One region of the Nocardia grenadensis genome, then DNA from elsewhere that is predicted to be linked to it. Evidence: riboswitches for the same ligand, from Rfam matches in the RefSeq annotation. Region 1 holds a riboswitch; each other region holds the start of a gene.

Region 1 (10,473 bases):
ATTTCGCCGGTGATCTGCTCGGCCCCTGGGCGGGTTTCTTCACCGGCTGGACCTATTGGTTCTGCTGGGTGGTGACCGGAATCGCCGATGTGGTGGCCATCGCCGGCTACGTGTCCTACTGGTGGGCGGATCTGCCGCTGTGGATACCCGCGCTGGTCTGCATCGTCGTCCTGCTGGTCCTCAATCTGCCCACGGTGCGCGCATTCGGTGAGACCGAGTTCTGGTTCGCGCTGATCAAGGTGATCGCCATCGGTGCGCTGATCGTCACCGGCCTGGTAATGGTGATCACCGGATTCACCGGTGACAACGGCAGCACCGCCTCGCTGGCCAACCTGTGGAACGACGGCGGTTTCTTCCCGACCGGACCCATGGGTTTCGTGGCCGGATTCCAGATCGCGGTCTTCGCCTTCGTCGGCATCGAGCTGGTGGGCACCACCGCGGCCGAGGCCAAGGAACCCGAACGCACCCTGCCCCGCGCGATCAACTCGATCCCGGTGCGTGTCCTGCTGTTCTATGTCGGCGCGCTGATCGTGATCTGCGCGGTGACCCCGTGGCGGCAGGTCTCGGCCGATGAGAGCCCGTTCGTGGCGATGTTCGCCCTGGCCGGGCTCGGTATCGCCGCGAGCGTGGTCAACTTCGTGGTGCTGACCAGCGCCACCTCCAGCGCGAACTCGGGGATCTACTCGACCTCGCGGATGGTGTACGGCCTGGCCGGTGACGGCGACGCCCCGGCCCTGTTCGGGAAACTGACCCGGCGCAAGGTCCCGGCCAACGCGCTGCGTTTCTCGTGCGCGTTCCTGCTGATCGGGGTGGTGCTGCTCTACGCGGGACAGTCGATCGTCGAAGCGTTCACCGTGGTCACCACCATCTCATCGCTGTGCTTCATGTTCGTCTGGACGATGATCCTGGTCAGCTACCTGGTCTACCGGAAGCGGCGGCCGCATCTGCACGCCGCGTCGACGTTCAAACTGCCCGGCGGTGTGCCGGCGGTCTGGGCGGTGCTGGCCTTCTTCGTATTCCTGATCTGGGCGCTCACCCAGAAGAGCGACACCCTGCAGGCCCTGCTGGTGACGCCCATCTGGTTCATAGTGCTGGGTGCGGCCTACCTGGTGGTGCGGCGCAGCCCGCACCACGCCGCGCTGCGCGAGCGGCATCGGGAGAAGGTACTCGCCGAAAACGCCGCGCTGCGCTGAGCCGATTTCATGGCGTCGGCTCCGGCGCCGCGGGCCAGGGGCCTCGTGACCCCGGCTCTGCGGCATTCGGAACCGCTCGTGCAGACCTGATCGGCCGGATCTGGAACAATCGCCCCCGTGACCGACGCCGCGAGCCCGACCCACGACGATCCCGGCACCGGCAGCCGATGGGCCGGTTTCCTACGCTGCCATCTCCCGATGGTCGTGGTGGCGGTGGTGGTGCTGATCGCCGTGGTGCTCGTCGCACAGGATCGCTGGCGCCGTGGTGCCTTCTTCTTCGGTGGCGCGACCCTCATCGCGGCCGCGTTCCGGTTGTGCCTGCCGACCGCCCGGGTCGGCCTGCTCGCGGTCCGCGGCAAACCGTTCGACGTGGGCGCGCTGACCCTGCTCGGCGGCGCCGTGGTCTTCCTCGCCGCGACCATCAACACCCTCGGCGTGGGCTGAGCGCACCGGGCGCCGGTGCTCAGCGCCCGGCGCGGGCCAGGTTCATCGTCTGGACCAGCAGTTTGCCGATGGCCGCGGCCTCGGTGAGGAACGCATCGTGGCCGTCCCGCGAGGAGATCACCTCGAAATGCCGGCAGTCGGCCAGTCCGTCGGCCAGTTCCTGCTGGGTGTGCAGCGGGTACAGCCGGTCGGAATCGATACCGCCCACGATGCACGGCACCTCGGCAGCGGCCATCGCCGCCGCGATGCCGCCGCGGCCCCGGCCGATATCGTGCCGGTTCATCGCCTCGCTGAGCAGCACGTAGGTCGCCGGGTCGAAACGCCGGCCCAACTTCTCGGCCTGGTATTCCAGATAGCTCTGCACCGCGTACCGGCCGCCGTCCCAGGGGTCCTCGCCAGCCTGTGGACTGTTGGCGAACCGGCTGTCGAGTTCGACTTCGGTGCGGTAGGTGAGATGCGCGATCCGGCGCGCGACACCCATCCCGGCCATGGGCGCGCGGCCGGTGCCGTGATAGTCGCCGCCCTGCCAGTCCGGGTCGCTGGTGATCGCCGCGATCTGGGTGCTCTGGGTGCCGATCTGGTCGGCGGTGGCGCGCGGCCCCACCGCGAGGACCAATGCGGCGGCCAAGCGCTGCGGCGCGAGCAGCATCCATTCCAGGACGCGCATACCGCCCATCGAACCGCCGATCGCCGCGGCCAGCCGGGGCACACCGAGCAGATCGAACAATTTCAGTTCGGCCGTGACCTGGTCGCGAATGGAGATCCCCGGGAACCGCGACCCCCACGGCGCCCCGTCCGGGGCGAGCGAGGCCGGGCCGGTGCTGCCCTGGCAGCCGCCGAGAACATTCGTCGCGACGACACACCACTCGTCGGTGTCGATCGGGGCCCCCGGGCCGACCATCCCGTTCCACCATCCGGCCTGTGGGTGGTCGTCGTCGGGATCGCCGGAGACGTGCGAGTCACCGGTCAGCGCGTGCTCGATCAGGACGATGTTGTCCAGGTCCGGGGACAGTTCTCCCCAGCGTTGTACGGCCAGCCGGACCTGCGGCAGCCGGGCGCCGTTCTCGAGGGTGAGTTCGCCGATATCGATATATCCGAGGGTGCCGTCGGGCGGCGGTAACTGGGCCACCGGCCGGGCGGTGGTCGATTCGGTGCCCACCTTCACGCGAGGGCTTCCGCTGAACCGGCGAACGGTACCGATGTCCGGAGCGTATGAATCATCGCTGTGGATCCGGCCGAGAGGGTGCGGAGGCCGCCGGACGCGACCGCCGGTCGCCGGCAGGTGGCTCCGGCAGCGGTCCCACCACGAATACTGTGATCGCTCATATCGTGCTCCAGAAAATGGGGGGTTTCTCGTCGAGTCGTGAGAACGCCGCGGTCAACGCGACCAGCACCGGCACAAATCGACGACCTCCTGACGTGCGCTTGCTCCCGGCTCTCGGGAGCCAGGTCATCACCCGGAGCACCCCACCGCAGCAGGAGGGTTGCCGGCCAGCGAGCCGGGGCTTGGCGCTGGCGCTCATGACCTGCCGAATATGGTAGCCGGGTGCCGATACGGATCGAAATCGGCATATGGGTCTACCAGGTAATCTTGTGGCGTGTCTCACCCCTGTGAGATCTCACGACCGGGGCTGGCTGCACCGTGACACCGCCACAAGCAGTACGCTCGTCTTGGTTACACCAGACGTCTCGTGGACAACGCGGGATGTATACGTTGTCTGTTGAACAGCTGGGGTCCGCTCACAAGCGTGTTCGCCTGGCCGTGCAATGAGGGCACCAGTCTTAGGAGGACACGAAGATCCATGTCCAAGATCAAGGTTGAAGGCACCGTCGTTGAACTCGACGGCGACGAGATGACGCGGATCATCTGGCAGTTCATCAAGGACAAGCTGATCCATCCGTACCTCGATGTGAACCTCGAGTATTACGACCTCGGCATCGAATACCGCGACAAAACCGACGACCAGGTCACCATCGACGCCGCCAATGCCATCAAACAGCACGGTGTCGGCGTCAAATGCGCGACGATCACCCCCGACGAGGCCAGGGTCGAGGAATTCGGCCTCAAGAAGATGTGGCGGTCGCCCAACGGCACCATCCGCAACATTCTCGGCGGCACCATCTTCCGCGCGCCGATCATCATCTCCAACGTCCCGCGCCTGGTACCGGGCTGGACCAAGCCGATCATCATCGGCCGTCACGCCTTCGGCGACCAGTACCGCGCCACCGACTTCAAGGTCTTCCAGTCCGGCACCGTCACCCTCACCTTCACCCCCGAGGACGGCAGCGAGCCCATCGTGCACGAGGTCGTGCAGATGCCGGAGGACGGCGGCGTCGTGATGGGTATGTACAACTTCAAGAAGTCCATCGAGGACTTCGCGCGTGCCTCGTTCAACTACGGGCTGCAGCAGAACTACCCCGTCTACATGTCGACGAAGAACACCATCCTCAAGGCCTACGACGGCATGTTCAAGGACACCTTCGAGGCGGTCTTCGAAGCCGAGTTCAAGAGCCAGTTCGAGGCGGCCGGCCTCACCTACGAGCACCGGTTGATCGACGATATGGTCGCCTCCTCCATGAAGTGGGAGGGCGGCTACGTCTGGGCTTGCAAGAACTACGACGGCGACGTCCAGTCCGATACGGTCGCGCAGGGCTTCGGCTCGCTCGGCCTGATGACCTCGGTGCTGCTGACCCCGGACGGCCGGACCTGTGAGGCCGAGGCCGCGCACGGCACGGTCACCCGGCACTACCGCCAGCATCAGCAGGGCAAACCGACCTCGACCAATCCCATCGCGTCGATCTTCGCCTGGACCCGCGGCCTCGAGCACCGGGGCAAGCTGGACAACACCCCCGAGGTCATCGGTTTCGCCCAGACCCTCGAGGATGTGGTCATCAAGACCGTCGAGGGCGGGCAGATGACCAAGGACCTCGCGCTGCTGGTCGGCGGGGACCAGGGCTATCTCACCACCGAGGAGTTCCTGGCCGCGCTGGACGCCAACCTGGCCCGCGCGCTGAAGTAGGACACCCGGCCTGTGTCGATGCCCCTGCCCGATATGGGTGGGGGCATCGGCATAGCGAAGCAAGATTTCTCAGAACCCGACGCCGCTGCCGAGGAACTGGCAAGCTGTCAACAAGGTGGGCCATGAGCGTCCGCCCGGTGATCTACACCGTAATGCTGCTGGTGATTCCGGAGGACGACGATGTTCGAATGGTCCGATACCGACCTGATGGTCCGCGACGCGGTGCGGACGTTCATCGATAAGGAAGTGCGCCCCCATCTGGACGCATTGGACAGCGGGGAGATGCTGCCCTATCCGATCCTGCGCAAGCTGTACGCGGATTTCGGTATCGGTGCCATGGCGGAGGAGGCGCTGAACAAGCAGCTGGCGGCGAAACAGGCGGCTGCCGACGGGACGGAGAAGCCGGCCGCGGCGGACCAGGACGGATCCGGCGGCGGTTTCGATCAGCAGACCATGATGGCGGTGCTGACCAGTGAACTCTCCGGCGTCTGTATGGGTCTGTGCAGTTCGCTGGGGGTGAGTACCGGTCTCGGCGGCGCCACCATCCTCTCCCGGGGCACACTCGCCCAGCAGCAACGGTGGGTGCCCGATATCGTCGGCCTTCGCAAAATCGCGTGCTGGGCCATCACCGAACCCGATTCCGGATCGGACGCCTTCGGCGGGATGAAAACCTACGTGCGACGTGACGGGGAGGACTACATCCTCAACGGCCAGAAGACGTTCATCACCAACGGTCCGTTCGCCGACACCCTGGTCGTCTACGCGAAACTGGACGAGGGCGACGGGACCCCGGCCCGCGACCGCAAAGTGCTCACCTTTGTCCTCGACGCGGGTATGGAGGGGCTCACCCAGGGCAAACCCTTCAAGAAGATGGGCCTGCACGCCTCGCCCACCGGGGAGCTGTTCTTCGACAACGTCCGGCTCGGCCGGGACCGGCTGCTCGGCGAAACCGAGGAGCACCGCGGCGGCGACGGCCGGGAGAGCGCCAAATCCAGTTTCGTGGCCGAGCGGGTCGGTATCGGATTCATGGCGCTGGGGGTGATCAACGAATGCCTGCGCCTGTGCACCGATTACGCCCGCAACCGGAAGCTGTGGGGCCAGGAGATCGGCCGCTTCCAGCTCATCCAGCTCAAACTGGCGAAAATGGAGGTCGCCCGGATCAATGTGCAGAACATGGTGTTCAACATCATCGAGCGCGGGCGGGCCGGTAAACCGCTGAGCCTCTCGGAGGCATCGGCCGTGAAGCTGTACGCGTCGGAGGCCGCCACCGAGGTGGCGATGGAGGCGGTGCAGCTGTTCGGCGGTAACGGCTACATGTCGGAATACCGGGTGGAGCAGCTGGCCCGTGACGCCAAATCGCTCATGATCTACGCGGGCAGCAACGAGATCCAGGTGACCCACGTAGCGAAGGGTCTCCTCGGGAACTGAGCACGCTGCGGAGCTGAGCCCGGCGGTGTGATCGCTGCGTGGACCACCCCCGTCGCGTGGAGCGGCCACCCCTCCGGCGCCGCGTCTTGCGAGGGCCTCGACCCCGCGCGCCGAAGGCGCACGGAATCACACAGCGCGCAGATGGTCGCGGCTGGCGTAGATGTGTTCCGCGAGGAGATTCGCGATCCGCTCGGGAGCCTCCAGCATGGGCACATGCCCCGCCCGGCTGAGCATGATCCGGTCCGCGGACGGCGGCAGCTCACGGAGGAACCGGCCACCGTGCACCCGGGGCGGAAGGACACGGTCGGAATCGGCGAGGATCAGCCGGACGGGGGTGGAGATATCCGACATATCCGCCAGCGACGGCCCGCGCAGCGTGCCGAGCGTGAGTTCGGGCAGCGCCGGGCAGTGCAGTGCGGCCAGGATCACCGCCGTGATATCCGCGTGGGAGACCGCGCGGGTGTTCCTGGTCAGCAGGTATGCCATGGCCCACCGCAGGATCCGGCTCCGCGTCGGGTAATCGCCCAGCTGCCGGAGCGTTTCGGCGACCGGGATCATCGGTGCGATCTTGGCGGCGGCGCGGATCTGGAGTGGTGACGGGGTCTTCCAGCCGCCGGCCGGGGCGATCGCGGTGAGTGTGCGGGCCCGGCCGCGGCGGGCAAGTTCGAACCCCACCCAGCCGCCCAGGGAATTGCCCGCGATATGGCAGGTCCGCCAGCCGAGATCGTCCAGTTGCGCTTCGACCCGGTCGGCGAGGGTAGCGGCGGAGTACCGGCCCTCGGAGAACTCCGGCCCGCCCCAGTGCCCGGCCAGGGCGGGGGCGAAGACCTCACAGCGGGCGGCCAGGAGGGCGGCGGTCCGCTCCCAGCAGTGCGGGGAGAGCAGAACACCGTGGAGGAGCAGCAGTGGTGCGCCCGAACCCAGGTGCAGGGCCCTGACCGGCTCGGGTATTGCGGTTGCGGAGGTGCCTGACATCGATGCCGTCACCCCTTCCTGGCAAGTAGCGGTGACCTGTCATTGTACGGTCGATCGGTGCCGTACATCCTTTCCACTGTCAATGTCAACGGGGTCCGGGCGGCCGCCGGCAAGGGGCTACTCGCCTGGCTGGCCCGCACCGAGGCCGATATCGTCTGCCTGCAGGAAACGCGTGCCGACGATGCCCAGGTGGCCGCCGCGCTCGCGCCCGCGCTGGCGGACGGGTGGTCGCTCGCCCACGCCGAACCCGGGGTCAAGGGGCGGGCCGGGGTGGGGGTGCTGGCGCGGCGGCCCATGCGGTCGGTGCGGGTCGGGATCGAACCGGACAGTGAGTTCGCCGCCACGGGCCGCTACCTCGAGGTGGACTTCGACGAGGTGACCGTCGCGAGCGTGTACGTCCATACCGGAGAGGCGGATACGCCCCGGCAGGACGAGAAGTACCGGTTCCTCGACGAACTCGCCGCCCGGATGTCCACCCGCACCGGTGCTTTCGTCATCGCGGGCGACTGGAATATCGCGCATACCGAACGAGACCTGAAGAACTGGAAGGGAAACCTGAAGAAATCCGGGTTCCTGCCCGCCGAACGCGCCTGGCTGGACCGGCAATTGGCGGCCGGATACGTCGACGTCGTCCGGGAACTTCACCCGGAGGGTGACGGCCCGTTCAGCTGGTGGTCGTATCGTGGGCGCGCGTTCGACAACGACACCGGCTGGCGGATCGATTACCAGCTGGTGACACCGCAGGCCGCCGAACGGGCGAAGCAGGCGGTGGTCGAACGTGCCGCGACCTACGCGGAACGCTGGTCGGACCATGCTCCGGTCACGGTCCAGTATCGATGAAGGGGTAGTCGTGCGTGCGAAAGTTGTGAAGGTCCTGTCGGCGGTGGGCGCGGTACTGGTGGCCGTCGTGGTCGCCCTGCTCAGCAGTCAGGGCGGGGACGACAGCAATTCCACCGCCGTGGCGGCGCGGTCGGAGACCGCGGCGGCCACGTCGGTCGCGCCGAAGCCCGCGCCGGGCCGACCCACGGCGTCCGACGCCCCGGTGGTGTCGAAGGTGGCCGGGGTGCCCGACCGTGCCTACGCGACACTCGTGGAGATCGATGCCGGGCGCTGGCCCGATTCGGCGAACGCGCCGGGAACCAAGGGCGGTGTTCCGTTCGGTAACCGGGAGGGCCGGTTGCCCGCCGCGGACTCCGCCGGCAAGGCCGTCAGGTACCAGGAGTGGGATGTGAACCCGAAGAAACCAGGGCAGTCCCGCGACGCCGAACGCATCGTCACCGGCAGCGACGGCTCGGCCTGGTACACCGGTGACCACTACGACAGCTTCACCAGGATGCGCTGATGGCCGAACCTCTCCTGCTGGCCGATTTCCTCACCCTGCCACGCCACGGAACCACGGCTGCCGCCGCGCCGCCGGCCGTCGGTTCGGCGGCCGTGGACGCCGCCGAGTTCAGCCGGGTGCGTTACGGCGCACCCGCCGGCTACCGGGTGCGGGAAGTCCGCGGCAGCCGGATGCGCACGGTGGCGGCGTTGTTCGACGAATTCGCCGCGGCCCTGCAGTTCCCGTACTACTTCCGGCCGAACAAGGACGCGTTCGACGAATGCCTGTTCAACCTCGAGGACCTGCTCGGGGACGCCACCGGCTATGTGGTGGCCGTCCGTGATGCCGAACAACTGCTCGCGGACGTGCCGGAGGAGCGGGAGTGGTTCGATTCGGTGCTCGCCGAATGCGCGGAATTCTGGATCTCGCGGGAGGTGGCGTTCCGGGTCGTGCTACAGGGGGCGCCGGAGGGGTTGACCGCGGTCCCCGTCCGCGTCTGATCGGCCCGCGGGGAAAGGTTCAGTTGCCGCGGTGCGCGAAATCCTCGCCGAGCAGGACGAAGACGTCGGTGGTGTAATCGATCAGCTCGTCACGGCTGATCGGGAGATCGCCGCGCACCCAGCCGGTCAGTGTCTGGACCAGCCCGCCCACCAGGTAGGTGGCCCGGAAATCGATCACCGGGTCCGGCGCCGGGTCGGTGACTCCGTAAAACTCGATCCCCTCACTGGCCACCAGCCGGGCGAAGACCCGGATCGTCTCGGTGGTTCGTGCCCGTAACTGCGGGGTCGCCATCGCGGCGACCATGGTGACCTCGGTTTTCCGGGGATCGTCGGTGAGCAGATGGATACCGGCGGTGATGGCCGCGTGCGCCTTGGCCCGCGAATCGTCACCGGCGGCCTGCAGGGCCGCCGCGATCGCGATCACCAGTTCCTCGGCGATACCGTCGACCAGCGCGGTGAGTACGTCGTCCCGGCTGCCGAAACTCTCGTAGTAGTAGCGCTCGTTGAGCCCCGCCTCCGAACACATCCCCGACACGGTGAGCTTGTCCAGCCCCTGGGTTCCGATGATCTCCAGCGCCGCGTCCAGGAGCGCGGACCGTCGCTGGGCCTGCCGTTCCTCCGCGGACAAACCGCCATAGGTGCGCTGCGCTGCCATAGCTGGAGTTTATGCGCGCCGACACACACCGATGAAGACTGCAATTTGGCGGCAGCTCTTGCCAGAAGCGGCCCAACTGGTGGATGCTATTGCCAGATGCGGGTGCGCAGTGCTCGGCGTGGAGCGGACCAGGAGGCTGAGATGGCCGTGGACACCGGATACTTTTCCGACGACTCGATGATCAGAAGGGTGATGCGCAAGCGCGCCGTGGGCCTCACCTATGGATTGCGGGCGCTGGTGATCGGCGCGGTGAACCCCCTGCTCTACGTGGGGACCGCCGAATCGACCGAGCATCGCGACACCCCCTACACCCGGCTGGCGCTCACCGGCAAACTCTTCGAAGCTGTTTTCTTCGGCACCCGGGAGGAGGCCGACCGGGCGCTGGAGTTCACCGGGAAGAAGCACGCGAAAGTGCAGGGTCGGCTACCCGAGAACGCGGGGGCGCACCACCCGGCAGGATCGGCCTACTCCGCCTACGATCCGCATCTGAGTTTCATGACTATGGCGTTCACCTTCGAATCGGCCGAGGTCATGTACGACCTACTGGTCCGGCGGCTCGGCGATACCGAACGCGAGGACCTGTACCAGGATTATGTGCGCTGGGGTGAGCTGTTCGGCATGCCGCGTGAGGCGGCGCCGGCGGACTACCGGGCGTTCCGGGCGTACTTCGACAGCTACCTGGCCTCCGACGAGCTATTCCTCACCGACGAGGCGCGCAAGGTGGGGAACTATCTATCCGGGCACGTGGTGCCCTACCCGCAGCGCGCGCCGGGCCGGCAGATGAGTTCGGCGTACTACCTGCTGGTCCAGGGCAGTCTGCCGGGGCGTATCCGGGAAATGTACGGGATCCACTGGAAACGTACCGACGAGATCGCCTACCGCGGGTTGGCGCGGTCGGTGCGCAATGCGCACAGCGTGCCCTCTGCGCTGGTACCCC
Region 2 (10,473 bases), 2.1 Mb from region 1:
ATGACCGCGGGACAGGTGGGCGCCACCACCTACGCGGTACCGGCGCTCGTGGTCGTGATGTCCTGGCTCTTCCTCGGCGAGGTGCCCCGCCCACTGGCACTGGCCGGCGGAGTTCTGTGCCTCGCGGGAGTCGCGATCACCCGGTGGCGACCGCCCGCACCCCGAAGCCCGACCACACGACGCGACCGCGACCTCGACGCGGATCCGGTGTGACGGTCCAACGGCGGCAGCCGGGTCGGCCGGTGACGACTGCGCCGGCGGGCCGACCCGCCACGTGGTGAGGGCGTGGTTCCCCCGGACCTGCGTACGGTATAGAAGATCAGCGCAGCCATCCTCCCCGACGAACAAGGAGAGCACGATATGCTCGCCGCTTTCTCGATCACCCCCATCGGCTCCGGCGAGAGCGTCGGAGATCAGGTCGCCACCGCGGTCCGGATCATCCGGGACAGCGGACTCGCGTACCGGACCGCCGCCAGTTTCACCGAGATCGAAGGCGAATGGGATCAGGTCATGGGCGTCATCAAGGCGGCGACCGATGCGGTGCTGGCACAATCCGATCGGTGCGGCATCGTCATCAAGGCCGATATCCGGCCCGGCCGGACGAATACGCTCAACACCAAGGTCGAGTCGATCGAACGCCGCCTCGCCGAGTGATCCCGCCCCGCTGAGGGGCTACCGCGCGAATGGCACAGATACCCGGCCCCGCTTCGTGTATCCGACGATGGCGAACAGCGGTTTGAGGAGGGTCCACTCGCCGAAGCGGTATTCCGCGCCGCGCACCAGCCGGTCCGCGAGGTCGGGGCGCAGGACGGCCAGGTGTCGCCGGGCCTGCTCGGCGTGCATCGGATTCGATACGATCTTGATCCGATCGGCGGCTTCGATCAGCGCGATGGCGTTCTCGATGTTCTCCCGGGTGCTCCGCGAGGCGGTATCCAGCGCGACCGGGCCGGACCAGCCGCGTTCCCGCGCATAGGCGGCCATCAATTCGGCTTCGGGCCGCGTGCCCACGACCGCGCCGCCGCAGAAGACCATCCAGGTGTCGAGCCGGGTGTCGCAGGAGCGCAGTCCGGCGCGCACCCGCCATCTGTTCAGCGCATTGACCGTCGGTGCCGCATTGCGAAACCCGAGTACGACGACCGCTTCGCTCGCGCCGGTCGCGGACCCGACGAGCCGCCGCGACGACCTCCAGTTCACCCACTCGCCCCAGGCGAGCACGGCGACACCGGCGGCGAGCAGTATCCGTGACGTCCTCACGAGCATCGGAGCGTACCCGTCCGCACGCAGTCTCCCGTGATATGCCGGAAGCGATCCCGGAACCGGTTGCGGCCGCTACACCCGCTGGCCACCGTATTCGCGTACCGCACAGAGGTATTCGGTGACGGCGTCCCGGTTCCGCTCCAGGCAGCGGATCCGTTCGCTCATCCGGTCCCGTTCGCCCTCGAGGGTCGCGAGCATTTCCGGGGTCGCGTCCGGAAAGTAGATGGACCGCGGCTTGTCCAGGCACGGGAGAATCTGTTTGATGATCCGGGTCGGCAGCCCGGCGTCGAGCAGTCCCCGGATCTGCAGGACCCGGTCGACGAACCGCTCGTCGTAGCTGCGATAGCCGTTCGCGCACCGCTGAGCGGCGATCAGACCCTGTTCCTCGTAGTAACGCAGCAACCGGCGGGACGTGCCGGTGCGCCGTGACAGTTCCGCGATCCGCATTCCACCGACCTCACCCGAACAATTTGACCTTCACATCTGTGTGATGCTTCGACCATAGCCGAATGGACAACGAACTGTTCGACTACAGCGCCATCGTCGACCGTGAGCCGATCCGGTGGCCGGGCGGTGCACGCGTGGCGTTCTACGTGGGACTCAATATCGAGCACTATCGGGTGGACCGGCCCTCCACCAGTATCTTCGCCGGGACCGCCGGGCAGGTCCCGGATCCGCTCAACTACGGCTGGCGCGATTACGGCCCCCGGGTGGGGTTCTGGCGGATCCTGGAATCGCTGGACCGGCACGGTATCCGGGCCAGCGCCCTGCTCAACTCCGACGTGGTCGACCGTTACCCGCGCCTCATCGAAGCGGGCCGGGACCGTGACTGGGCCTGGCTGGCACACGGCCGGAACAATTCCGTCCTCCAGGCCGAGATCTCCGCGGCGGACGAGCGCGCCTACCTCGCGGATGTGCTCACCACCATCGAACGCGGCACCGGGACGCGACCGCGCGGCTGGATGGGCCCCGCGCTCTCCGAGAGTTTCCGCACTCCGGCATTGTTGCGCGAACTCGGCGTCGACTACGTCCTGGACTGGACCAACGATGACCAGCCCTACCCGTTGCGCGTCCCGGGCCTGTTCAGCGTGCCGTACTCGGTGGAGTTGAACGACAACACCCTGTTCCTCGGCACCGGGCTCGGCGGCCCCGATTTCGTCCGGATCGTGCGGGATCAGCTCGACCGGCTGTGGGCGGACTCCGAAACGAGCGGCCGCGTCCTCGCCCTGGCCCTGCATCCCTTCGTCACCGGGCAGGCGTTCCGGGCCCGGTACCTCGACGAAGCACTGGCCTACATCGTCGAGCATCCCGGCGTATGGGTTACCACCAGTGACGAGATCGCCGCGCACTACGCGGCCGGCCGGAGCGAGGAGGCGGTCAGAAGTACGTCCCGCTGAACGGGTGCTCGTCTACCTCGAACAGCGCGTCCGCGGTCGCCGCGGCGCCGGGCCGGTGCTCGGTGACGCGGCCCGCGAACACCAGGTGGCGCCAACGGGTGCCACCGAGGTAGGCGGCCGCCAACGCCGCGACGTCGGTACCGAGGTCCGCGGGCTCGTCCACCCGGGTGACCCCGCCGTCCCCGATCCGGTAGTTGCCGGTGTTGGCGGGCAGGATCGGATCGGTGACCGCGACGACCAGCGGCCGGCCGGGCCGATAGGTTCGCCGGGCCAGCGCGGCCGGGACATCGACCAGCCGCAACCAGGTCTCGTCGCGGATATCGGTGACCCGGACCGCCCGCTCATCGATCAGCAGGTGCCGCAGCGGAGTGTCGGGCGAGATCGCGGACAGCACGACCGCGTCGACGATATCGGCGCCGAGCAGGTGACGGACGAGACCGGTGAAGGCGGCGGGAGTCGTCGCGACGAGATCGTCGACCACCACCGTCCGTCGTGGACCGCGCGTCCATTCCGCGGACTCGGCGGCGCGATAGCGTACGAACCCGTCCTCCGCACCGGGTTCGCCGTGCACGGCGACATGGCCCCGGGCCCGTAACAGCTCCTGTAACCGCCACCAGTACGAGGGGCGATCGATCGCCGCGGTCCACGTCACCTCCGCGGTCGCGTAGATCTTGGCGGGTATCTCCCAGCTGTCCGGGGGTGCGAGCAGCCGGACCGGTCCCGCGGTGGGTACGGTCTCGCGGAAGCGGGCCCGGTGCACATCGATCTCGCAGCGCGCCGACGAGCCGGCGACGCCGTATCCGAACCGTTCGTAGATACCCCCCTGGGTCGCGCGCAGTGAAGCGACGACCTCCCCGCGGGCGGCGATCTCGGTGAGCTGGCGGCGCAGCAATGCGGTCGCGATCCCCTGCCGCGCGTGTGTGGACAGGACACCGACGTGCGTCACCGCGGCGTGCGGCAGGCGTGCCCCGCCCGGCGCCACCAGCCAGCTGGTGTAGGAATTCGCCGTCCCGACCAGTTCACCGCCGACCCGGGCGCCGAGGGTGCGTCCGGGTTCGGTCAGCGCGTCGGCGGCTTCCGCCGAGATCGGCGGAATGCCGACCATCGCGGTACGGAACACCTGCTGCGCGGCGTGCACATCTGCCGGGTCGGTCATCGTGTCGATGTCGACGGTCATCTCGGCTCACTCCGGTCGGTTCGGGATCGATGCGGGAATCCGGCGAAACCGCAGGACATCATTGGGTACCTATCTCTTCTTGACACGGCACCCGGCGGGTCACGCCGTGCACGGGGCGGCCGCGGTATCCGGGCCCGCGGTCAGGCCGGGACGGGTCTCCGGGACCGGATCCCAGCGGCCGTTCGAGCAGACATAATCCCACTGCGGCCCGGCCGTGACCAAAGTCCGTACGGCGTCGAGCAGCCGATCCACATCATCGGCGCCGGTGCCGAGCCCGATACTGGCGCGCAGTGCGGCATCGAGCCCGAACCGAGCCAGCAGCGGGTGGGCGCAGAAGCGGCCGTCACGCACGCCGATCGCGTGTTCGGCGGACAGATAGGCCGCGACCCGGCCCGGTTCGAAACCGTCCACGGTGAAGGCGACGATGCCCACAGAGTCGGTGCTGTCGCCGAAGATCCGGAGGCATCGGACACCGGCGATTTCCGTCAGTCCGGTGCGCAACCGGTCGGTGAGCACCCGTTCGTGCGCCGCGGCCGGACCGGCGAGTTCAGTGAGCGCCTCGCAGGCGGCCGCCAGCGCCGCGGCGCCCAGCACATTGGGTGAACCGGCCTCGTGCCGATGCGGCACCGCCGCCCAGGCCGCGGTATCCGGGGTGACCTCGGTGACCGCGCCACCGCCGGCCAGATACGGCGGCGCGGCGTCGAGCCAGTCGCGGCGCCCGGCCAGCACCCCGGCACCGTACGGTGCGTACAGTTTGTGCCCGGAGAACACCACATAGTCGATGTCGGTGGCGCACAGATCGATACGCCGATGTGGCGCCAACTGGGCCGCGTCCACCAGGATCCGCGCACCGTGGCGATGGGCGAGCGCGGCCAGCTCCGTCAGCGGCAGCACCTCACCGGTGACATTGGACGCGCCCGTGATCGCGAGCAGAGCCGCCGGTTTCGCGCCGAGTTCGGCGGCGAGACGGTCGACGGTCTCGGCGAGGGTGCCGGCGGCCGGCACCACCCGGCGGCCGCGCCCGGCCCAGGGCAGGAAGTTGGCGTGGTGTTCGATATCGAGAACCACGGTATCGCCGGGTACGCAGGCGGCGAGCAGGTTGAGCGCGTCGGTGGTGTTCCGGGTGAACACCACCTCCTGGTCGGCGGCGCAGCGCAGGAAGTGGCGGACCGTTTCGCGGGCCGCCTCGTAGCAGCGGGTGGAGATACGCGAGGCATATCCCGCGCCGCGGTGCACACTCGCGTAGTACGGCAGCAGATCGCCCACCCGTGCGGTGACCTGCGCGAGGGCCGGGGCGCTGGCCGCGTAGTCGAAGTTTGTGTAGGTACGGGTACCGCCCTGGACCAGCGGCACCCGCAGGTCGTCGCCGGAGACGCGGGCGGGAGCACAGGTGAGGTCGAGAACAGCGGTCATCACGCAATCCCTTCGATGGAGGGACTCCGGGCTTCGATTCGGCGGAGTCCGCGCTTGCCGTGCTCGGTCGAGCAGCGGCCAGGTCGTCACCCGGGGCACCCCACCGCGGAGGAGGGTTGCCGGCCAGCAAGCCGGGGCTTCACGCTGGCACTCATGACCTGGTGCGAGGTTGGCATACGGCCACCGGCTTGTCAACTCGACCACGATCCATCCGTTCCACCCGCGCCGGCTCGGCGTACACACCGCCCGGAAACCCACCTGTCCTTCGCGGTCCGCGCATCCGCTGTGCTCCAGCTGTTCTCGAATCGGGATACCGCTCGCTTCGGCACTTCGGATCATCGTGATCGGGTCCGTGGCCCGGAAACCTCTACACCGCCCCGGCACCGTCGGCGGCGCGGGCACCACGTGGCTGATGGGTGCTGCGAGGACGTCGCGAAATCGCTGCGCCGTTACAGGATCTCGGCATCACCCCACTTCGTGCTGTCCGATACCCCGTACCTGCTCGAGATCCGGCGCCGGGGCGCCCGGCTCCTGCCGTTGCTCCGCGACCGAGCAGGGCGCACCGGATCAAAGATCCAACCCGGTTCCGTGGATGCCGTGCTCGTCGATGAGGGCGAGCTCGTCATCGGTGAGTTCCGGGAACTCGAGCGCCGCGAGATTGTGGTCGAGCTGGGCCGTGCTGCTCGCCCCGATCAGCGCCGAGGTGACCTCGGGCCGCCGCAGCACCCACTGCAGCGCGAGCTGGGCCAGCGACTTCCCGCGGGCCGCGGCGATCTTGTTCAGTTCGGCGGTGCGGCGACGATAGGTCTCGTCGATGGCATCCGGCGACAGGAAGGTGCTGTCGACCGCACGGGCATCCTCAGGGATACGCTCGAGGTACTTGTCGGTCAGCAACCCCTGTGCCAGCGGCGAATAGACGATGGCGCCGAACCCGTCGCGCCGCGCGGTGTCCAGCAGCCCGTTCTGTTCGGGGCGGCGGTCGTAGATCGAATACCGGGCCTGATGGATGAGCAGGGGTACACCGGCGGCCCGGAGCAGTTCGGCGGCCTCGTGGGCGCGGTCGGGCAGATAGTTGGAGATTCCGATATACAGCGCTTTGCCCTGCTGTACGGCGCCGACCAGCGCACCCACCGTTTCCTCCAGCGGAGTCCCGAGGTCGGGGCTGTGGTGGTAGAAGATATCGACGTAATCGGTGCCGAGATCACGCAGGCTGTGCTCGAGCGAGGTGAGCAGCGATTTGCGGGAGCCGCCCTTCAGATACGGGCTCGGCCCGATCGGATTCCCGGCCTTGGTCGACAGGATGAGCTCGTCCCGGTAAGGCGCGAGATCCTTGGCGAGCACCCGGCCGAAGTTCTTCTGCGCGGCCCGATGCGGCGGACCGTAGCGATCGGCATTGTCGAAATGGGTGATACCCAGGTCGAAGGCGTGCAGAATGATCTCACGCTGGGTCGCGAAGGGGTAGTCGGTACCGAACTTCTGCCACAGTCCGAACGAGAACGCGGGCAGGTCGAGGCCGGAGTTGCCGCTGCGGCGGTACGGGACTTTCTCGTAACGCTGCTCGGCGGCGGTATAGGTCAGGTCGTAGGGGGCATAGCTCATTCGGTCAGTTGATCACCCACGCGGCACCGGGCGCGACGGGTCGGCTCAGCCTGATCGAAATCGGGCGCCGGAACACCGGCCCCGGTCCACCGGCGGCTCGTCATTGTTGTACGACCGGAAACCCCGGACGCACCTCCCTCGATCCGGTCGGCGCGCCTCGCCGGCAAGTTCAGGCGACCCCGCCGTTGACGTAGAGCACCTGCCTGTTCACCCACCGGGCCGGTCCGGCGAGGAAAGCCACCGTTTCCGCGATATCGGCCGGTTCGCCGAGTCGTTCCAGCGGAGACATCCGGGCGATCCGGTCGACGGTGTCCGCGTCCTCGCCGTCGAGGAACAGCGGCGTCGCGGTCGGACCCGGGGCGACCACGTTCACGGTCACATCGCGACCCCGCAACTCCCGCGCCAGAATGAGTGTCATCGCCTCGACCGCGCCCTTGGTGGCCGCTTAGGCAGCATAGCCCGGCTGCTGGAGCCGGAGCACCGCGGCCGTGGACGGCGGAGACGACGTCCTCGGCCCGGCCCACGTTTCCGGCGTAGTGCACCACCACGGTCATCCCGTCGGCGGCGAGGCGCTCGGCCACGGCCCGTCCGATACCACCGGAGCCCCCGGCCACGAACCCACCGGCCCCGGATTCCGTTCGGGGAACGCCACTACCGCTGTGTGGTGTCAATACAGTGGAAACCCCTGTGCCGCCAACGATTCGCGCAGCCGGTCGCGACCCTTGAGCGCTGTCGCCGAACCCAGCCGGGCCAGTACCCGATCGATCCACGAATGCGCCAGATCCTGTTCGGCGTAGAACTGTGCGATGCGCTGCTGGTAGTCGTCGATATCGGCGAGCCGGGCGGGCGTGTAAGTCTCCTCGTGCAGCACCGCGGCCTGCGGTAGGCGCGGTTTGACCCGGGCGTTCTCGGCCGGATCGGGCCGGCCCACCACCAGGCCGACCACCGCGAACACCCCGGACGGCAGGTCAAGTTCCGCGGCTACCTGCTCCGGATTGTTGCGGATCGCGCCGATGTAGACGGTGCCCAGCCCCAGCGATTCCGCCGCGACCAGCGCGTTCTGTGCGGCCAGCGCCGCATCCAGGAACGCGACATAACTGGATTCCAGGTAGTCTGCGCCATCCAGTGGCGCACCGCGCTCGGCGGCCAGATCGCGCAGCCTGGCGAGGTCGGCGGTCCACACCAGCAGCAACGGGGCCTGCCGGATCTGTTCCTGGTCCCCGGCGAGCGCGGCAAGGCGGGCTTTGCGCTGCGGGTCGCGGACCGCGACCACACTCCACACCTGGAGATTGGAGGAGGTGGGGGCGGACTGGGCGGCCGAGATCAGCAGCTCCAGCACGCCGTCCGGCAGCGGGTCGGGCAGATAGCGGCGTACCGATCGGTGTTCGTGCAGCACCCGCAGTACCGGATTCCACTCGGCCGGGGCCGTCGGTGCGGGATCACGGTAGCGTTGCGCCACCACCTGGTCCGGAGACGGTGCGGTCTGGGTCATGCTGCCATCGTCGCCGCCGGGGCGGGCGCGGTCAGCGGTTGGCCGCAGCTCGAGCCGAAAACCCGGCCGCACCCCCGGCATAGTCGCTCAGGCCCCGGACAGGTCCGCGGAGAGATCCCTGGCCTCGGCGCCTTCCGGCAGTTGCACCTCCTCGATCAACTCCGGTCGATCGTCGTACTCGAGCCGCAGGGCCCGGCAGATGGTCGCGTGCATGTCGTAGAGCGTGGTGATGTAGGTGAGTTCGAGGATCTCCTGATCGCTCAGCGACCCGCGCAGCATCTCGAACACCTCGTCGGGGACCCGGCCGCCGTCGTAGACGAGCCCGTCGGTATAGGCCAGCACCGCCCGCTCGAGCGGGGAGAAGACATCGCTGACCTGCCAGTGCGGAATGGCCGTGATCTTCTCCTCGGGCACCCCCAGCGAGCGCATCTGCTTGCAGTGCTGTGAGAACACGAATTGACTGCCGCGGGCGAAACCGGCCCGGCTCTGACCGAGTTCGCGCAGGGCCGGGTCCAGCGTCGCGTTGCGGTAGACGGCGAAACCCCGGACCGCGTGCCGGAACACGTCGGGTGACTGGGCGAACACCGTCCACCAGTCACCGGGGGTGGCATGGACGGTGCCGTGGTCGACGGCCGGATCCTTGTCCGGCCCGAAGAGCCGGTCGTAATAGAACAGGATCCGCTCGTCGGTGACTTCGGCACGGGGTACTTCACGCAACCTGGGCACGGTGGCGCTCCTTTCGGCTCAGTGCGACGCGGGGACGCGGCGGTCGGCGGCGGTCTTCGGTTCGTGCGAGACGTCGGATTCGGTGAAGACGCGTGTCCAGCAAGCGAATTCGAGCAGTACACCGTCGGGGTCCTGGAAGTAGAACGAGCGTACGAAGGTGCCCGGGTGCACCTCCCGGGAGACCCCGGCGCGGCTGTCGTCGTGATTGAGCACGCGACTGACCTGGATCCCCTCCGCCCGCAACCGCTCGTAGTATTCGTCGAACTTCTCCGGCGGTACGGCGAAGGCGACATGGTTCATCGAACCCACCGCGCTCACGAGTTCGCCGGCATCGGGCAGACCTTTGGGCGCCGCCACGCCAGGCACGGCGTCGGGTGCGTCGGCGAGCCAGAAGAAGGCGAGCGTATTGCCGTTACCGCAGTCGAAGAAGAAGTGCTGCCCCAGATCCCCGGGCAGTTCGATGGTCTTGATCAGCGGCATACCGAGTACACCCGTATAGAAATCGATGGTCCGGCGCATATCAGAGCACACCAGCGCCAGATGGTTGATCCCGCGTAGTTCGTACCTCGGGTTAGGGGCGTTCATCGCAATCCTTCCTATGGGCGACAATGTCGCGTGAGCGGCCGTTCCGGCGGTCGCCGCAGGAGTGAAACATGACTTGACAGTCATGTCAGCTTCGGGAATAGTCTGTCCCGTGGCGAAGTCATCTGTCAACAGTTCCCCCGCCTCGGTCGACACCCTGACCCCGCGGGGACGCAAGACGCGTGACACTCTGCTGGACGCGGCCCGCCGCGTCTTCGAGACGGTGGGATTCCTGGACGCCCGGGTGGAACTGATCGCCCAGGAGGCCGGGGTCTCCTACGGCACCTTCTACCGGTATTTCGAATCCAAGGACGACGTCTTCGGGGAACTGAGCAACCGGCTCTTCGCGGATATGCACCGGCGCGAGCCCGCGGCGTCCGATCTCTCCCCTGCCGCACGCCTGATCGCCTCGAACCGGTCCTACTACCAGGCCTACCGGCGCAACGCGCCCATGATGGCGATCATCGAACAGGTCGCGACCTTCAACGAGGAGTTCCGCCGGCTCCGGCACGAGCACCGCCGCCAGCTGATCGACCGCACGGCCCGCGCGATCGCCCGCTGGCAGTCCGACGGCCTGGTACCCACCGGCCTCGACCCCGAATTGGCCGCCCGTGCCATGTCCGCCATGGTGGACCACACCCTGTATCTGTGGCTGATCCAGGGCGAGGACGCCGACGAGGAGGCGCTGCTCGCGACCCTCGATCAGATGTGCGTCGGCGCCCTCCAGCTCGACCGAGCGCCCTGACCGGCGCAGACGCGTCGTACCGCACGAACCCGGCCTCCTGGTGGGATCTCCCCGTCCGACCCGACACCTCGTTCGCTACGACAGC
Region 3 (10,473 bases), 1.3 Mb from region 1:
CGCAGTTGCGTAGCCAGCGGGAGGCATTGCTGGCGGCCATGGCCGAGGAATTGCCCGGCTGGTACGCGCTGCCCGGGGTCGGCGGGATGTCGGTGTGGGCGCAGCTTCCCACACCGGTGTCCACGGCACTGGCCGCCACCGCGCCGAATCATGGAGTGCTGCTGGCGGCGGGCCCCCGATTCGGGGTCCAGGGGGCGTTCGAACGTTTCCTGCGGCTGCCCTACACCAGCCCCGAACCCGAACTGCGGCGCGCGGTGACCGCCATCGCGACGGCCTACGCGACGCTGGGACCGCAGGCCGGTGATTCGCTACAGCCGCTCACCTGCTACTGAAACGCGGTGGGATCAGGCCTTTTCGGTGAGGGCGGCGGCCGCGCGGGCGATGGCGAGTTCCTCGTTCGTCGGCACCACCAGGACATCCACCTTCGCGTCCGGCGGGGAGATCCGCCGCGCGGTCCGCTCCGGCGCCGTATTGCGATCGCGGTCCACCGCGATCCCGAACCCGGACAGGCCGGCCAGCGCGTCGGCGCGCACGTCCGGATTGTTCTCGCCGACCCCGGCCGTGAACGTGATCGCGTCGACCCCACCGAGTTCGATCAGATACGCACCGAGGTAGTGGCGGAGACGGTGCACGTAGACGTCGTAGGCCAGCCGGGCCGGCTCGTGGCCTTCGCCGATGAGCCGCCGCAATTCCCGGAAGTCGTTGACCCCCGCCATCCCGCGCAGGCCCGAACGACGGTTGAGCAGGCGGTCGACGCCGTCGACGTCCAGCTGCGCGGTGCGCATGAGATGCAGAATGATCCCGGGGTCCAGATCCCCGGGTCGCGTCCCCATCACCAGGCCCTCCAGCGGCGTCAACCCCATGCTGGTGTCCACCGGCCGCCCGCCCCGCAGCGCCGAGACGGACGCGCCGTTGCCGAGATGGAACACGATCTGTTTCAGTGACTCGGCCGGCCGGCCCAGGAATTCGGCGACACGGCCCGAGACATATTCGTGCGAGGTGCCGTGGAAACCGTACCGGCGGATACCGTGCGCGGCCGCGACCTGCGCGTCGATCGCGTAGGTCTTGGCGGCGTCGGGCAACCCGTGGAAGAACGCGGTATCGAACACCGCGACCTGCGGGACGCCGGGCAGCAGGGTGCGCACCGCCTCGATCCCGCGCACGTTCGCCGGATTGTGCAGCGGTGCCAGCGCCGACAACTCGTCGATGGTGGCCAGTACCCGGTCGTCGACGAGCGTGGGCCGGTAGAACACCTCACCGCCGTGGACGACCCGGTGCCCGACCGCGGTGACGCCCGCGCTCGCCAGATCGTGCCCGGTCTCGGCGAACTTCTCGAACGCCAGGCGCAACCCGGCCGTATGATCGGGAATGGTGACGTGGTCGGAAAGGGTCCGTCCGTCGGCGGTGTGTTCGAGCGCGCCGCCGCCGCTCTCACCGATCCGCTCCATCAGTCCGGCCGCCACCACGGTGCCCGATTCCGGCGCGACGAGTTGATATTTGATCGAGGACGAACCGGAATTGACCACCAGCACCAGGTCGCCGTCCACCGCTGTCTGCTCCTCCACGGACCGCGGCGCGATCACTGGTGCTGTGCCTGGATAGCGGTGATGGCCACCGTGTTCACGATATCGGTGACCAGTGCGCCGCGGGACAGGTCGTTCACCGGTTTACGTAACCCCTGCAGCACCGGCCCGATCGCGACCGCACCCGCGCTGCGCTGCACCGCTTTATAGGTGTTGTTGCCGGTATTGAGGTCGGGAAAGATGAAAACCGTAGCGCGGCCGGCCACTTCGGAGCCGGGAAGTTTGGCATCGGCGACGGTGGGTTCGACAGCCGCGTCGTACTGGATGGGCCCCTCGACCAGCAGTTCGGGCGCCCGCTCCCGGACCAGCCCCGTCGCCACCCGCACTTTGTCCACATCCGCGCCGCTACCGGATTCACCGGTCGAATAGGAGAGCATGGCCACCCGGGCGTCGATCCCGAACCTGGTCGCGGTGGCGGCCGAGGACACGGCGATATCGGCGAGCTGTTCGGAACTCGGATCCGGCACCACCGCGCAGTCGCCGTAGGCCAATACGCGGTCGGACAGGCACATGAGGAACACACTCGACACCGTCGAGACCCCGGGTACCGTTCTGATGATCTCGAACGAGGGCCGGATCGTATGCGCGGTGGTGTGCGCCGCCCCGGACACCATGCCGTCGGCGATCCCCCGATGCACCATCATGGTGCCGAAATAGGAGATATCGGCGACGGTCTCCCGGGCCCGTTCCAGGGTCATCCCCTTGTGTTTGCGCAATTCCGTGTACTCGCGGGCGAAATCAGCGAGATGTTCCGAGGTTCGCGGGTCGAGCACCCGCGCGCCGGCGATATCCACGCCCAGCTCCGCGGCCCGGGCCCGGATCGCCGTCTCGTCACCGAGGATGATCAGATCCGCGATCTTGCGTTGCAGCACCCGGCCCGCCGCCCGCAGCACCCGGTCGTCATCGCCCTCGGGCAGCACGATCGTCTTACGGTCCGCACGGGCACGTTCGATGAGCTGGTATTCGAACATCTGCGGGGTCACCACACTGGACCGCGGGACCTCCAGCCGGCGCAGGAAATCCGGGGCGTCCACATGGGTTTCCATCAGCGCCAGCGCCGTATCCACCTTGCGCGGATTGTGCGCCGACATCCGGCCGCGGGTGCGATGCGCCACCCCGGCGGTCTCGTAGGTGCCCAGATCCGTGGTCAGGATGGGTAATCGCGGTTTGAGCCCGGTGATGAGCCGGGCGACCGCCGGATGCGGGAGCAGCCCGCCGTTCATGATGATCCCGGCCAGCGACGGGAAACTCTCCGCCTCATGGGCGTTGACCACACTGAGCAGCACATCGGAGCGATCGCCGGGAGCGATCACCACCACACCGTCGAAGAGCCGCTCCAGGATATGTTCCGCGGTCATCCCGCCGACCATCACCCCCAGTGCCTCCCGGTCCAGCAGTTCGGGGTCGCCGCTGTACATCTCGCCGTCCAGCGCCTCGCGCAACTCCGCCATGGTGGGCGCGATCAACAGCGGCACCTCCGGCAGACTCCACGACGGCACCCCGAAGGGCGCCAGCGCCTCCCGGACCACCTCGAGTTCGCCGGGCGCGCAGCGGTTCGCGACCACGGCCACCAGCTGCGCGTGCTCGGACTTCAGCTCGGTGGTGCACAGTTCCACGAGCTGCTCGACCTCCACGGCCGACCGGCCCGCCCCGCGCACCACCAGCAGCACCGGCGCTCCCAGATTCACCGCGATCCGGGCGTTGAACCGCAGCTCGCTGGGACTCGCCACATCGGTGTAGTCGCTGCCCACGATCACCACGGCGTCACATACCGCGGCCACCTCGTGATACCGCATGACGATCTCGGAGATCGCGGCATCCGGGTCGGCGTGCACCTGTTCGTAGCCGACCCCCACCGCCTGCCGGTACTCGATATCGGCGGTGCTGTGCTCGAGCAGCAGCTCGAGAATGTAATCCGGTTCGGTGGCCGAACGGGTGATCGGCCGGAAGACCCCTACCCGCGCGGCGGTCGCGCACAGCATCTGCAGCGCGCCGAGCGCCACGGTCGACTTACCGGTATCGCCCTCCGGCGACGCGATGTACACACTGGACGCAGCTACCTCGGCCATGCTTGAGAGCCTAGCTGTGTTCATTGCGACGTCTGCGGCGTCGCGGGGCCGAGGCCCCCTGGTCCCGCCGTTCAGGCCTCGGGACTCGAGCTTTCGGCTCCTGCGATGTACGGTCCGCCGTTCGCGGAGTGGGAGCCGTCGACAGCTTCGGCCAAGGGGCGGGACGCGGGCCTCGACCCTTTCAGGGCCTCGCTGAACTCGGCACAGGGGGTGTGCGGCTGTTCGCGAAGGTCGGTCCCGGGTGGTGCGCCGACCGGGAGCGGACACCTGCTCGGGTGGCGCGACGTGCTGACCGGGACGACCCCCCCGCGTCCGCTGTCCGCTACCCCAGTTTCCGCAACCGGGGCGCCAGGTCACGCTGGAACAGGTCCAGGAAGCGTTTCTGGTCGTGACCCGGAGCGTGGAAGACCAGGTGGTTCAGGCCCGCGTCGACGTACGGCTGGATCAGTTCGACCGCCTGGTCGGGATCGCTGGCGACGATCCAGCGTTTGGCGATCTGCTCGATCGGCAGCGCGTCGGCCGCTTCCTCCATCTCGATCGGGTCGTGGATGCTGTGCTTCTGCTCGGGGGTCAGCGACAGCGGGGCCCAGAAGCGGGTGTTCTCCAGCGCGAGTTCGGGGTCGGTGTCGTAGGAGATCTTGATCTCGATCATCCGGTCGATCGTGCCGACCTCGCGGTCCACCTTCGCCGCGCCTTCGGCCACCGCCGGCATCAGTTTCTCCGTGTACAGCTCCATGCCTTTACCGGAGGTACAGATGAACCCGTCGCCGGCGCGGCCCGCGTACCGGGCCACCACCGGGCCGCCGGCGGCGATGTAGACCGGGATCCCGCCTTCGGGGACGTCATAGATGGAGGCGCCGACCGTCTTGTAGTAGGTGCCGTCGAAATCGGTGCGCGCGCCGGTCCACAGGGCACGCATCAGGTCGACCGATTCGCGCAGCCGTGCGAAGCGCTCCTTGAACTCCGGCCATTCCCCGGAGTAACCGGTGGCGATCTCGTTGAGTGCCTCACCGGTGCCCACCCCCAACATCACCCGTCCCGGATACAGGCAGCCCAGGGTCGCGAACGCCTGCGCGATCACGGCGGGGTTGTACCGGAAGGTAGGGGTGAGTACCGAGGTACCGAGCAGGATCCGCTCGGTACGCTCACCCGCCGCGGCCAGCCAGGCCAGGGAGAACGGCGCGTGGCCACCCTTGTGCCGCCACGGCTGGAAATGATCGCTGACCGTGGCGCTGTCGAGGCCGTGTTCCTCGACCAGTACCGCCAGCTCTACCAGTTCACGGGGGCCGAATTGTTCCGCCGATGCTTTGTATCCGAGCTTCAGTTCACCCATGTGCGCCCACTCCTGTCGCGTTGTGGTCTGGCCGTCTCCGGCCCGGATTCGACACTAATAGGCGCCATCGAGCCGAGCCCACCCGCAGCCCATGCGGGGCCGGAGGTGCGCCAGGGTCCGCCTCGGCCGATGCGGTGACCGCGGATCGTAGGTGGACGCGCACAGGTCCGCGGCGGTGTCGTCTCGTGTCACGTTCCTCACCCCGGGCGCGGCGCGTTCGGTCCGCGCGCCGCTGGAGCGCAGAATCGATGGTGTGAGCCCAGATGACCAGATTCTGTCCTACCTGACCGATATGGACGGGGTGCTGGTGCACGAAGACCATATGGTGCCCGGCGCCGACGAGTTCCTCGCCGAATTACGGGCCGAGGAGATTCCGTTCCTGGTACTGACGAACAATTCGATCCGCACGCCGCGCGATCTCCAGGCCCGGCTGCGCCAGACCGGACTCGAGATCCCGGAGCATTCGATCTGGACCTCGGCGCTGGCCACCGCCAGTTTCCTCGACGAGCAGCGGCCCGGCGGCACCGCCTACGTGGTGGGCGAGTCCGGACTCACGACCGCACTGCACGAGATCGGTTATGTGCTGACCGAGGTGGACCCCGATTATGTGGTGCTGGGTGAGACCCGCACCTATTCGTTCGAGGCGATCACCACGGCCATCCGGCTTGTCGAGCGGGGTGCGCGGTTCATCGCCACCAACCCCGACCCGACCGGCCCGTCCCGGGACGGCGTACTGCCCGCGACCGGTTCGGTGGCGGCCCTGATCACCCGGGCCACCGGCCGCGACCCCTACTACATCGGCAAACCTAATCCGCTGATGATGCGTTCGGCGTTGCGCCGCATCGGCGCCCACTCCCAGACCAGTGTGATGATCGGCGACCGGATGGACACCGATGTGATCTCCGGGATGGAAGCCGGTATGCGCACCATCCTGGTGACCTCCGGTATCTCGACGAAGGTGTCGGTCGAGCAATACCCCTACCGGCCGACCACCGTGCTGAGCTCGGTCGCCGACCTGGTCGGCCGGGTGCGCACCCCGTTCACCGAGGCGGCGGCGAATCCGCGGACCTGAGCGGGCGGGCGGGGCGGCGTCCGTGGACGGGGCCTGGTCGAGGGTGAGCCCTGAAGGTCGAGATGCGGGCTTGTTCGTGAAGGTGCTGTGTCTTTGGCGCCGCCTCCGGCGGCGCGGGGTCGAGGCCCCCTTGGTCCCACCGTTCAGGCCTCGGGACTCGCGCTTCGCGCATGCGCTTCGAGGCCTGAACGGTGGGACGGGCCTCGACCCTTTATGAGCCTCGCTGAACTCGGCGCCGAGCGGGTGCGGCCGATCGCAAAGGCGGTCGGGCACGAGGTGGGTGGGGCTGGAGCCCTGACCGCCGGTCAGGGTGCACCTACCGGCGATCCACTACCTCGAAGCGATCAGCTCAGTGCCTGGTCCAGGTCGCCCAGGAGATCTTCGATGTCCTCCAGGCCGATCGAGACCCGGACGACCCCGTCCGAGAGGCCGATGCTCGCGCGGCCTTCGGAACCCATGGCCCGGTGGGTGGTGGTCGCCGGATGGGTGATCAAGCTTTTCGCGTCGCCCAGGTTGTTGGAGATATCGATGATCCGCAGCTTGTTCAGCACCTCGAAGGCCCGCTTCTTCGCGAGATCCGCGGTGGCCGCGAGTTCGAAGGTCACCACGGTGCCGCCGCCGCTCATCTGCGCGGCCGCCAGCTCGTACTGCGGATGCGATTCCAGGAACGGATACCGGACCCAGCTCACGGCGGGATGCTCCTCGAGGTAGCGCGCGATCCGCAGCGCCGAATCGGTGGACCGACGGACCCGCAGCGGCATGGTTTCCAGACCCTTGAGCAGCGTCCAGGCGTTGAACGGGCTCAGGGCGGGTCCGGTGTGGCGCATGAGCGTCTTGACCGGGCCTTCGATGTACTCGGCGGTGCCGAGGATCGCGCCGCCGAGTACCCGGCCCTGTCCGTCGATGTGTTTGGTGCCCGAGTAGACCACCACGTCGGCGCCGAGTCCGAAGCCGCGCTGTAGCAGCGGGGTGGCGAACACATTGTCCAGGACCACCTGCGCGCCCGCGGCATGCGCGAGCTCGCAGACCTTGCGCACGTCGACCAGGGTCTGCATCGGGTTGGCCGGAGTCTCGAAGAACACCGCGGCGGTGGGTTCGGACAGCGCCGCTTCCCACTGGTCGAGGTCTTCGCCGTCGACGAATACCGTTTCGACACCCCAGCGGGGCAGGATCTCGTTGCACACCACGAAGCAGGAGCCGAACAGGCTGCGCGCGGCCACCAGCCGGTCGCCCGCCTTCAACAGCGCACCGAGGGCGACGAAAACGGCGGCCATACCGCTGGCGGTGGCGAAACAGGCTTCGGCGCCGTCGAGCAGGCGCATCCGTTCCTGAAAGGTGGTCACCGTCGGGTTGCCGTAGCGGGAGTACACGTAGTGCGGGTTGTCCCCGGTGAACGCGGCCTCGGCCGCTTCGGCACTGGCGTAGACGAACCCCGAGTTCAGGTACAGGGCCTCGGAGGTCTCGTCGAATCCCGAACGGCTCAGACCGCCGCGCACACCCAGTGTCGCCGGACCGACGCCTTCGGGTAACGGCCGTTCGAACGAACCGCCGCCGATCACGACTGCCGCCAGGGCAGTCCGTGGGCCCGCCAGCCGGCGCCGCCGCGATGCCCGAGTTCGTCCAGCGGACCCTCGAAACCGTCGCTGATGTTGTAGGAGGGTGCGATACCCGCGGCGGTCGCGGCGTCGGCCGCGTGCGCCGAACGCTGCCCGGAGCGACACAGGAAGAGCACGGGCGCGTCCGCGGGGCGGTCGGACAGGGCGCCGCGCAGCTGGTCCAGGAATTCGGTATTGCGGGTGCCGGTGCCGTCGACCCACTCGACCAGCAGTGTCGGCTTGGCGATAGAGCTGGTGTCGGGTACTCCGACGAATTTCCATTCGGCTTCGGTCCGCACATCCACCAGGACTGCGTCCGGATTCCCGGTCAGCAGGTCCCATGCCTGCTGCGGGCCGATATCCCCTGCGTAATTCATACGTGGCACCTCCTGCGAAACCGCACTTGCCGCATCCGATCGATGCGCGCCAGGTCGTCACCCGGAGCACCCCACCGCGGAGGAGGGTTGCCGACCAGCGAGCCGGGGCTTGGCACTGGTACTCATGACCCAATCGAAAAGATTGCCCGGCGCAGTCGGGCCGTGTCAAACGTCGGTTGACGCCTTCGGCGAGCTCAGCCGGCCGGTTGGTTGCACACCTTCCAGTCGCCGTCGGACTGGAACAGCCACCAGGTCGCGGTCCGTTCCTCGCCTTCCACACGGCTGGTCACTTCGATATTCGCGGTGTCGCCGGTGATATGGACGGGGCCGAATCTCGTGATCTCGATATCTTTCCCGGTTTCGCCGGGTTTCAGCTGTCCGGCCAGCGGGGAGCGGGCGGGCACGAACCCGGGACACACCGCTTGGCGGGGCGGTTCGGGCCCGTAGCGGTTGCTCACATCGGCGAACTCCCGGACCGCTCCCGCTATCCGGTCGGAATCTGTGACATTTTTCTCAGCGGGCGCCACCAGGCCGGCGATGAGTACACCGACCAGGACCAGGGCCGCGACCGCCGCGGCCACGACGAACGGGGTGATCGAGCGCGGTCGCTCGTCGTCGCCCGATTCGGTGGCCGGCTGCTCGTCGGCCGCTCCGGGATCGCTCATACCGACGATCATCCCTGGTCCCCGGATCGCACCGTGCCCGCACCCCGATAGAATCGCGGGTGCGGCGGGTACCGCAGCACAGCGCTACCCGCGAAGACGTGGGACGACCAACGGTGAACAGCCACCCACGGACGACGCGAAGTAGGTGCATACGAGCCGCGCGTCAAGTTAGCCTAAGCTAACAACAACGCCAGTGATTCTTTCGACCGATAAGGGTGCGCGTAACAGATGACCGAGCAGAAGGAAGCGAACCGCCCGCTTCGGATCGCGATCGTCGGAGCCGGGCCGGCCGGTATCTATGCCGCCGACGCGTTGATGAAATCCGATGCGGACGTCTCGATCGATCTGTTCGAGCGGATGCCCGCCCCGTTCGGACTGATCCGCTACGGCGTGGCCCCGGACCACCCGCGGATCAAGGGCATCGTCACCGCCCTGCACAAGGTGCTGGACAAGGAGCAGGTACGCCTGCTCGGCAATATCGATTACGGCACCGATATCACGCTGTCGGATCTGCGTCGTTTCTACGACGCGGTGATCTTCTCCACCGGCGCCAACGCCGACCGGGCGCTGCCGATTCCGGGTATCGACCTGGACGGCTCCTACGGCGCGGCCGATTTCGTGTCCTGGTACGACGGGCATCCGGACGTGCCGCGCACCTGGCCGCTGGAAGCGGAGAAGGTCGCGGTACTCGGTGTCGGCAATGTCGCCCTGGATGTGGCGCGGGTGCTGGCCAAGACCGGTGACGAACTGCTGCCGACCGAGATCCCGCCGAACGTGTACACGGGCCTGAAGAACAACAAGGCCGTCGAGGTGCACGTATTCGGCCGTCGCGGTCCGGCGCAGGCCAAGTTCACTCCGCTGGAGCTGCGCGAGCTCGACCATTCCCCGACGATCGAGGTGATCGTCGATCCGGAGGACATCGACTACGACGAGGGTTCGGAAGCCGCGCGGCGGCATTCGAAGCAGGTCGATATGGTGGCCAACACCCTCGAGCAGTGGGCCATCCGCGACCAGGGCGATCGCCCGCACAAGCTGTTCCTGCACTTCTTCGAATCGCCTTCGGAGATCCTGGGTGAGGACGGCAAGGTCGTGGGTCTGCGTACCGAACGCACCCAGCTCGACGGCACCGGCAATGTGAAGGGCACCGGCACCTTCAAGCAATGGGATGTACAGGCCGTCTACCGGGCTGTCGGTTACCTGTCGCAGAACATCTCCGAGCTGCCCTTCGACGATCAGGCCGGGGTGATCCCGAACGAGGCCGGCCGGGTCCTGGTCGACGAGAACGCCGACGGCGCCACCCGCTACCTGCCCGGCACCTATGTGACCGGCTGGATCAAGCGCGGTCCGGTCGGGCTCATCGGCCACACCAAGGGTGACGCCAATGAGACCGTCGCCTGCCTGGTGGACGACAGCACGGATTTCGTGCCGGCCGAGAGCCCGGAGCCCGAGGCCGTGCTGGAATTCCTGGAGGGCCGGGGCATCCCGTTCACCACTTGGGCCGGCTGGTACCGGCTCGACGCGCACGAGCGGTCCCTCGGTGAGCCCGAGGGCCGTGAGCGGGTCAAGGTCGTGGAGCGTGAAGATATGTTGCGCGCGAGCGAACCCCACAAGGTCTGACCTATCGTCCGCTGCTCGGCGATCCGTGGTCGAGAGCAGCGGACGCCCCGATCTATCAGGCATGCTGTAGCAGTGTTCGACGCCCATGTGCACATCATCGATCCGCGTTTTCCGCTGATCGAGAACGAAGGCTACCTACCGGAGCCCTACACCGTCGCCGAC

Evidence for each region. A riboswitch is a leader RNA that binds a small molecule or an ion and turns the genes downstream of it on or off. The one in region 1 is predicted to bind S-adenosylmethionine.
Region 2: it holds a riboswitch for S-adenosylmethionine, as region 1 does, so the genes downstream of both, ACQPYS_RS14010 (aminotransferase class V-fold PLP-dependent enzyme) here and metX (homoserine O-acetyltransferase MetX) in region 1, are expected to answer to the same signal.
Region 3: it holds a riboswitch for S-adenosylmethionine, as region 1 does, so the genes downstream of both, ACQPYS_RS27775 (rhodanese-like domain-containing protein) here and metX (homoserine O-acetyltransferase MetX) in region 1, are expected to answer to the same signal.

Annotation. Positions count from the first base shown of each region.
Region 1 covers NZ_CP192054.1:920,497-930,969, forward strand. Annotated here, with positions in the region: gene cycA (D-serine/D-alanine/glycine transporter) at 1-1,193, shown strand, start outside; gene ACQPYS_RS04020 (DUF3017 domain-containing protein) at 1,392-1,637, shown strand; gene metX (homoserine O-acetyltransferase MetX) at 1,657-2,802, opposite strand; SAM riboswitch class IV at 3,054-3,164, opposite strand; gene ACQPYS_RS04030 (NADP-dependent isocitrate dehydrogenase) at 3,440-4,657, shown strand; gene ACQPYS_RS04035 (acyl-CoA dehydrogenase family protein) at 4,838-6,085, shown strand; gene ACQPYS_RS04040 (alpha/beta fold hydrolase) at 6,212-7,060, opposite strand; gene ACQPYS_RS04045 (exodeoxyribonuclease III) at 7,118-7,900, shown strand; gene ACQPYS_RS04050 (ribonuclease domain-containing protein) at 7,911-8,402, shown strand; gene ACQPYS_RS04055 (barstar family protein) at 8,402-8,881, shown strand; gene ACQPYS_RS04060 (TetR/AcrR family transcriptional regulator) at 8,901-9,536, opposite strand; gene ACQPYS_RS04065 (oxygenase MpaB family protein) at 9,678-10,473, shown strand, end outside.
Region 2 covers NZ_CP192054.1:3,065,695-3,076,167, reverse strand. Annotated here, with positions in the region: gene ACQPYS_RS14040 (DMT family transporter) at 1-213, shown strand, start outside; gene ACQPYS_RS14035 (MTH1187 family thiamine-binding protein) at 361-654, shown strand; gene ACQPYS_RS14030 (YdcF family protein) at 673-1,260, opposite strand; gene ACQPYS_RS14025 (MerR family transcriptional regulator) at 1,330-1,704, opposite strand; gene ACQPYS_RS14020 (polysaccharide deacetylase family protein) at 1,767-2,654, shown strand; gene ACQPYS_RS14015 (GNAT family N-acetyltransferase) at 2,635-3,831, opposite strand; gene ACQPYS_RS14010 (aminotransferase class V-fold PLP-dependent enzyme) at 3,931-5,244, opposite strand; SAM riboswitch class IV at 5,290-5,403, opposite strand; gene ACQPYS_RS14005 (aldo/keto reductase) at 5,812-6,843, opposite strand; gene ACQPYS_RS14000 (SDR family oxidoreductase) at 7,013-7,261, opposite strand; gene ACQPYS_RS13995 (NADPH-dependent oxidoreductase) at 7,511-8,335, opposite strand; gene ACQPYS_RS13990 (carboxymuconolactone decarboxylase family protein) at 8,423-9,061, opposite strand; gene ACQPYS_RS13985 (VOC family protein) at 9,080-9,646, opposite strand; gene ACQPYS_RS13980 (TetR/AcrR family transcriptional regulator) at 9,756-10,388, shown strand.
Region 3 covers NZ_CP192054.1:6,066,872-6,077,344, reverse strand. Annotated here, with positions in the region: gene ACQPYS_RS27805 (PLP-dependent aminotransferase family protein) at 1-332, shown strand, start outside; gene ACQPYS_RS27800 (acetate kinase) at 345-1,565, opposite strand; gene pta (phosphate acetyltransferase) at 1,580-3,652, opposite strand; gene fgd (glucose-6-phosphate dehydrogenase (coenzyme-F420)) at 3,975-4,985, opposite strand; gene ACQPYS_RS27785 (HAD-IIA family hydrolase) at 5,278-6,057, shown strand; gene ACQPYS_RS27780 (O-succinylhomoserine sulfhydrylase) at 6,402-7,616, opposite strand; gene ACQPYS_RS27775 (rhodanese-like domain-containing protein) at 7,613-8,029, opposite strand; SAM riboswitch class IV at 8,047-8,159, opposite strand; gene ACQPYS_RS27770 (Rv0361 family membrane protein) at 8,224-8,694, opposite strand; gene ACQPYS_RS27765 (FAD-dependent oxidoreductase) at 8,923-10,311, shown strand; gene ACQPYS_RS27760 (amidohydrolase family protein) at 10,384-10,473, shown strand, end outside.